2 regions of the Pleurocapsa sp. PCC 7319 genome follow, and region 1 is predicted to be linked to the other one. Evidence: riboswitches for the same ligand, from Rfam matches in the RefSeq annotation. Region 1 holds a riboswitch; the other holds the start of a gene.
The links. A riboswitch is a leader RNA that binds a small molecule or an ion and turns the genes downstream of it on or off. The one in region 1 is predicted to bind cobalamin.
Positions count from the first base shown of each region.

Region 2: another riboswitch for cobalamin. It lies ahead of PLEUR7319_RS0118690 (sirohydrochlorin chelatase); the one in region 1 lies ahead of PLEUR7319_RS0114915 (sirohydrochlorin chelatase).

Region 1 covers NZ_KB235922.1:2,429,232-2,433,131, forward strand. Annotated here, with positions in the region: gene PLEUR7319_RS38165 (response regulator) at 93-1,115, shown strand; gene PLEUR7319_RS0114910 (metallophosphoesterase) at 1,209-2,279, shown strand; cobalamin riboswitch at 2,340-2,502, shown strand; gene PLEUR7319_RS0114915 (sirohydrochlorin chelatase) at 2,536-3,534, shown strand; gene PLEUR7319_RS0114920 (DNA-formamidopyrimidine glycosylase) at 3,845-3,900, opposite strand, start outside.
Region 2 covers NZ_KB235922.1:3,238,491-3,242,390, forward strand. Annotated here, with positions in the region: gene PLEUR7319_RS0118675 (orange carotenoid-binding protein) at 137-1,096, shown strand; gene PLEUR7319_RS0118680 (chlorophyll a/b-binding protein) at 1,194-1,337, shown strand; gene PLEUR7319_RS0118685 (hypothetical protein) at 1,505-1,834, shown strand; cobalamin riboswitch at 1,995-2,145, shown strand; gene PLEUR7319_RS0118690 (sirohydrochlorin chelatase) at 2,379-3,371, shown strand; gene PLEUR7319_RS0118695 (hypothetical protein) at 3,584-3,900, shown strand, end outside.

The DNA.
Region 1 (3,900 bases):
GTAATAAATAGTAAGTGATAACAAGTACTTAAAAATACTTAAGCATTCTGGTTTTTAGAGTGATTATTTTATAATTAATTTATTGATTTAGCATGATTCGCATTCTGATAGTAGACGATCAAAAAATGGTTCGAGAAGCACTCAAAATATCTCTTGAACCAGAAAAAGATTTGCAAATAGTTGGTACTGCAAGCAATGGTTTTGCTGCCATCGACCAAGTAAAAGCACTGCAACCAGATGTGGTATTAATGAATATGGAAATGCCCGGTTTAGATGGAGCTAGCACGACCAAAGAAATCACTAATAAATTTATTAATACTAAAGTTTTAATCCTTACTTCTTATGATACTGATGACTATATTACTAAATCTTTGGCTATGGGAGCCAAAGGCTATCTATTAAAAGATACGGATGCTGAAGATATTGCTATAGCTATTCGCAACATTTATAAAGGATATACTCAAATTGGACCTGGACTACTTGAAAAATTATTAGTGCATACAGACTCAGGTGTGATCTTAAGTAAACTAAAACAGATAACTCCTTTAAAGCCCGATCTTAAGTTGCCAGAAGCCAGACCAACTTATGTAAAAACACATCAAATAATTGCCAATTTGCAATCTACCTGTCGCAAAAATCAAGCAGAAATTGATAGACTAAATAATAGCTTAAATAATAATATTCAAGAGTTACCTAAAATTAAAAAAAATCTAATTAATCAGACAAAATATATGTGGCTGATCTGGATGTTTTGGTTGCTCACTATGCCAATAATTGGGTTAACTCTGTTTAATCTTCATACTAAAACCCATAGTCTGCAAAAGAATGATATTCCTACAGAAAGAATTGGTATTGATGGAGAATTTAGTCTTCATGGCATAGCTCAAAGAGTAACTAGGGCTTTTGAAGAAGATCCATTAATCAAAGGTATTTCTACTGTTCATGTAGCCCAAGAACACGATGCTATTATTTTGAAAGGAAAAATTGCTGATACGGCTATTTTAAGGCGTATGGAAAATATCGCCAAAACTATTAAAGGAGTTAATAAAGTTCATACTAGCCAAGTCAAAGTTCATCCACAACTAGAGTCAGATATCCTCGGTTCAGAGAGATGAAAATCAAAAATCAGCTTAGAAATATTGTTCATATTAATCTGTAGGATTAGAATAATTTTGTTTTAGTACAAATTGAGAATCTATTTTCCGATGATCGATAGACGACGATTTGCTTTTACGTGGATGTTAATTGTTGGATTGATCTCAAGTTTTTGTTTTCACTACACGCTAGCTAATCAAAGCTCAATAGAATCAGCTCAGGAAATATCGTCTCAAACAGAAACTATTGTCCAAGACTTATATTTACCACCTCGCAAAGACTTCCGGATCGTCGTGATTAGCGATCTTAATAGTCAGTATGGTTCAACAGAATACGAACCCGAAGTGGATCGGGCGATCGCCCTAATACCAGAATGGCAACCTGATTTAGTTCTCTCCGGTGGGGATATGATTGCCGGACAAAAAGCATCCCTTACCCAGTCACAAATTGAAGCTATGTGGACGGCTTTTGATCGTCATGTGGCTGCGCCTTTACGTCAATACAATATTCCTTTTGGATTTACTATTGGTAATCATGATGGTTCAGGAGCAATTAAGAACCAAACCTTGATTTTTGAAAACGAGAGAGATTTAGCTAAAGCATATTGGAGTCAAAAGCAGCATAAATTAGGTTTAGACTTCGTAGATCGGGCTAATTTTCCTTTTTATTATAGTTTTCGGCAAAATAGTATATTTTTCTTAGTCTGGGATGCTAGTACTCATATTATTTCTGAACAACAATTAGCTTGGGTTAAGAAGGCACTAAAAAGTGAAGCAGCCCAACAAGCTTCCATGCGTATTTCCATTGGACATCTACCTCTATATCCTGTCGCGGCCACCAAAAATAAGCCAGGGGAATACTTAGCTAATGCTCAAGAATTGCGATCGCTCTTAGAAAAAAATCAAGTTCACCTATATATTAGTGGACATCATCACGCATACTATCCAGGTAAAAAAGGGGAATTAGAATTATTGCACGCAGGAGCATTAGGTCAGGGATCAAGACAATTAATTCATAGTGATGCCCTGCCTCACCAAACCATCACGATTGTTGATTTAGATCTGACAAAAACCCAGCTTATCTATACCACCTACGATCCCAGCACTTGGGAAATAATTTCTTTAGAAGAACTCCCTCTATCAATTACGGGAGAGAACGGTACTATTTTTAGACATGATTTCTAAGGCAAATATAATTTATGTTTAATTTAGAAAAAACTAATCTTATAAAAGTTACCATTAAGTCCGAGCTACCAGATAATCGGTTCTAATGGAAATCAGCCATTAGAAGTAATGGGGAAAGATTGGTGAAAATCCAACGCTGTCCCGCAACTGTGATGAGATATATATGTGAATATTTATCGTAAATCTCTTAGTCAGGATGCCCGCCGATTGCAACAGTTAACTCCATATATATCTGCGAGGTACGGATATTCAACTAATGGTTATAGCAAATTCTTTAGAGCGATCGATTTTTAATTCACTGCAATTACCACCTTTACCCAATCCCAAACCCTTACTAGCAATCGGTCATGGTACCAGAAACGCAAGTGGTAGACAAACTTTTCTGGATTTTGTCGAAACCTACCAAAAATTAGACACTTCTCGTCCTGTTATTCCCTGTTTTTTAGAACTAACTGAGCCAACAATTCAACAAGGAGTAGAAGCCTGTATCGAGCAAGGCTATACAGAAATTACTGCTTTGCCAATTTTGTTGTTTGCTGCCAGACATAACAAATTTGACGTTACCAACGAACTAGATCGAGCGCGATCGCCTTATCCAAAGTTAAGCTTTAATTATGGTCGTCACTTTGGCATCACGCCGAAAATTATCGAGCTGTGGCGCGATCGCTTGGCAGAATTAGATCGACCCGATAAAAATCCCCACAATATCTCCCGAGAAGATACTGTCTTATTATTTGTCGGGAGAGGTTCTAGCGATCCCGATGCCAATGGAGATGTCTGCAAACTAGCTAGAGTAATCTGGGAAGGAAGTGGTTACAAGACAGTAGAAACTTGTTTTATTGGTATTAGTCATCCCCGTTTAGAAGAAGGTTTTCGTCGGGCATACCTATATCAAGCCAAACGCATTATTGTTCTCCCTTATTTTCTATTTACGGGGACTTTGATGTCCAAAATCATTAACATTTCCGCTCAACAACAGGAACAACACCCCGATATCGATATTGCCTGCTTATCTGAAATGGGAATTGCACCTCAACTATTACAGGTAATTAGAGAGCGAGAAATTGAAGCTCAGTTAGGGCAAGTAGCGATGAATTGTGAAATGTGCAAGTTTCGCTTAGCCGCAGTAGATGGACATGGAAACGGGTATCATCATCATGCTCATCACCATCACGGACACCATCATCATCACCCTAATGGTGATCCCTACGCCAAACTAGAAGATTATCATCAGCGCATTTGGAAAACACCTTGAGCGATTTACTTAACCCCTGTTCGGGTTAAGACAATTTAAGGGTGAGGTCAGCTTTAAGCTTTAAGCTCTAAGCTTTTTGGTCTTATTTTCTCCCTACCTTTTCATGATTTAAGGAAAATCATGGTTTTTCAACAACGTGGTTGGACATGCTGGGCGGGGCGTACAAGGGGGCGAAAACGCTTCGCCCCACAGCCCCTTGGAAACCCCAGCGTCCCCCATGTTCAATCAATTGCTCAATAAGTCTTCCAACTTATCTCGAACTCAGTTTAAAACTAATAACTCCGAACTCCGAACTCCGAATTCTCGCTTCTCAATCCTGACAATTGGAGCAAAAATGCGATGATCGCCCTCCTAGCTTTATTTTCT
Region 2 (3,900 bases), 810 kb from region 1:
TTGTAATACCATTGATTAAACTCGATGTAAAGCAGTATACGGTTTTTGTTTAATAATGTAACCTTAATAAAAATATGTTTACAATAGACTTAACGTTTTCAATCTAATTGCACGATAAATTATTGGAAGATCGTCTATGCCATTTACTATTGACTCAGCACGTAACATATTTCCCAATACCTTATCTGCTGATGCGGTACCAGCTTTAACCGCTCGCTTCAATCAACTAAGTGCCGAAGATCAACTAGCTTGGATTTGGTTTGCTTACCTGGAAATAGGCAAAACCATCACTGTTGCTGCTCCTGGAGCTGCAAATATGCAATTTGCCGAGCCTACTCTCGACCAGATTAAAGAGATGAGTTTTCAAGAGCAGTCTCAGGTAATGTGCGATCTGGCTAACCATGCCGATACGCCAATTTGCCGTACCTACGCTACTTGGACTCCCAATATAAAACTGGGATTTTGGTATCGATTAGGGGAATGGATGGAACAAGGAATAGTTGCTCCTATTCCCGAAGGATATAAACTTTCTGCTAATGCTAATGCAGTTTTGCAAACACTTCAAGGATTGGATTCTGGTCAGCAAATTACCGTGTTGCGTAACACTGTAGTAGATATGGGATTCGATCCTGCTAAGATGGTCAACTTTACCAGGGTTAGCGAGCCTGTTGCTCCTCCTGTAGAAATGTCGAAGCGAACTAAAGTTTCTATTGCAGGAGTGACGAATTCTACTGTCTTGAACTACATGAACTTATTAAATGCTAATGATTTTGATGAGTTAATTAAGTTATTCACCGAAGACGGTGCGTTGCAACCTCCTTTCAAAAGACCAATTGTCGGAAAAGATGCGGTACTAAAATTCTTTAAAGAAGAATGTCCCAACCTTAAACTAGCTCCAGAGCAGGGTATTTCTGAACCCACCGAAGATGGTTATACCCAGATTAAAGTCACGGGTAAAGTACAAACTCCTTGGTTTGGTGCGGGAGTAGGCATGAATATGTCCTGGCGATTTTTGCTAAATAGCGAAAATAAAATTTTCTTTGTGGCGATCGATTTGTTGGCATCTCCCAAAGAATTACTTAATTTAGCTCGTTAATTGAAACAGCAAAAATTTTGTCAATTTATTGCAATAAAAATTTACATTGACTATAATTTAGACAGGAATTATTAGCAATAATACATCTGAGGTCATCATGGATAATCAAGAAAACAAATTAGGCTTTACTCGATTTGCAGAAGTATGGAACGGTCGTTTAGCAATGCTAGGTTTTGTAATTGCAGCGGCCACTGAATACTTCACAGGTCAAGGCATTCTTAGTCAGATCGGTTTAATGTAAACTCCACTTAGAAAGATGTTTATCGAACCAAACTGATTAAATAGAAAAATAATTTTCACATAGCAGTCTATCTTGTAAAAACTAGAGATAGGCTGTTTATTTTTGTTTATTTTGATGATAGGATTTTAATCTATAAAATAAACAAATGTACTAAATCAGAATTATTAATGTTAGAAGTCAACCAAAACCAATTATCAGTAACGGAGGAAAAAATAGCCCAACAAGTTTTGCAAAAAGCCTATGAAAGAGAAATTTCTGCTCTGATGATGAATGTTCGCGCTCGCGCTAATTCTTTGAACGAAATAGAAGATTTATGGGATTTACACGATTTATTAAGTATGAAAAGATATGAAATAGATGGTAAATATGCCTATAACTCTTCTAGTATCGTATTCGATCTTGCTAACTTGGTTAAAGAGAAATGGTTGACGCTTGAAGATCTTCAAGATTTGCCATCAGAAATGTTATCTAAAATACTTGCTCTAGCACGAATGTAAATAATCAAAATCAAAATAATAATTTATATTATAATTAGTTGAAAATGAGTTGTACCTTGCTGACAGGTTTAACTCATTTTTTTATGAAAAAAATTTAACAAACTAAATAAAGAAACTCAAAATTTCTTTATGTTTAGTTCAAGCAAATCAGGGTATTATAAAAAGAAATTGAATAGTCGGTTTTCATGGGGAACAGCCATGAAAAGTAAAGGGGAAAGTTTGGTGCAAATCCAACGCTGTCCCGCAACTGTGATGAGATTTTAATTCAAAATCTTTCAGTCAGGATGCCCGCCGACAGGAGTTGGTTAGATACTTTTAAAACTCCAAAATAAACTACTAAAATAGTCTGCGAGGTACAGATGATTAATATTTTTTTGTCAATACTTATTATTGATTTATTGTTATGTAAAGTTGATAAATCAAGGCGATACTCAAACACTTATTTGACAGGCTTTAAGTGAAAAATTTGGGAGTAATTTAACGTCTATTCTAAATTGCTCTAATTCTTGTCTTGTTTTATTCACCGCATATAAGGACTAAATCTTTGATAGCTATTAAAAATACTTCTCAAAAACAGGGGACTGATTCATTACGATTAACTCCTCTACCCCATTCCAGACCTTTATTAGCGATCGGTCACGGAACGAGAAACGATCGCGGAAGGCAAACTTTTCTGGAATTTGTGGCAACGTATCAACAATTAGATACCTCTCGTCCAGTGATTCCTTGTTTTTTAGAATTGACCGAACCCAACATTCAACGAGGAATCGAAGCCTGTGTGCGACAAGGCTTTACAGAAATTACAGCATTACCTATTCTATTATTTGCTGCCCGACACAATAAATTTGATGTCACCAATGAATTAGACCGAGCCAGTCAACCCTATCCTCAATTAGAGATTAGTTATGGTCGTCACTTGGGTATTACTCCAAAAATAATCAAACTGTGGCGCGATCGCTTGGCAGAATTAGACCAGCCAGAACATAATCGTCGTAATATTTCCCGTGAAGATACGGTACTGTTATTCGTTGGTAGGGGTTCGAGCGATCCCGATGCTAATGGAGATGTTTATAAACTAGCCCGCATTATCTGGGAAGGAAGTGGCTACAAGACGGTGGAAACCTGTTTTATCGGCATCAGTCATCCTCGTTTATCAGAAGGATTTCGTCGGGCTTATCTATATCGACCCAAGCGCGTCATCGTTTTACCATATTTCTTGTTTACGGGGACTTTAATGGAAAAAATCCACCACATTACTGCCCAGCAACAACAAGAACATAGTGAAATTGAATTTGTTTCTTTACCTGAGATGGGTATTGCTGACCAATTGTTGCAAGTAATTAGAAGCAGAGAAATTGAAGCGCAACTCGGGCAAGTAGCAATGAACTGCGAAATGTGTAAGTTTCGTCTCGCTGCCACCAATGGCGGTGAACACGGACACGGACATCATCACCACGGACATCATCACCATCACGAAAACCACGATCCTTATGCCAAATTAGAAGATTATCATCAGCGTATTTGGCAGACACCTTAGTAGAATTCTTGCACGAATCATTATGAACTACTCAAGTGGAGGGAAAAGGGAAAAGGTTAAAGGGAAAAGCGCACCGCCCGTGGCGAGGTTTCCTCGCCATTAAGGACGGAGCAAGAAATGATTAATCTTCTATTCATGTAAGAGATCTAGTAATTTTGGCGATCGCCAGATTAAAACAACACATTAATATTATTTGAAAAATCCGAAAAACTATGAATCGTAACTTATTCAAACTCAGCACCATTGCCCTAATATCTTTAACCCTTGGAAGTCGTGTTAACAGTGAGACGGCAGAAAGTAATAACAGTAATCCTGCTGTTGCCAATGCCCAAGGTCAAGCTACTTTAAACTTAGTGGCTAACGGAGAGGATTTTGTCCGCCAGGGTTTCGTTACTAAAGATGGTTGGACAATGAGTTTCGAGCGCCTGGATGTAAATCTAGCCGAAGTCACGGCATATCAAATAGATGGTGCTTTTGAACCCACAGAAACAGACACTCTCGACGGTTTAGAGTATCAGGAAAAAGTCTC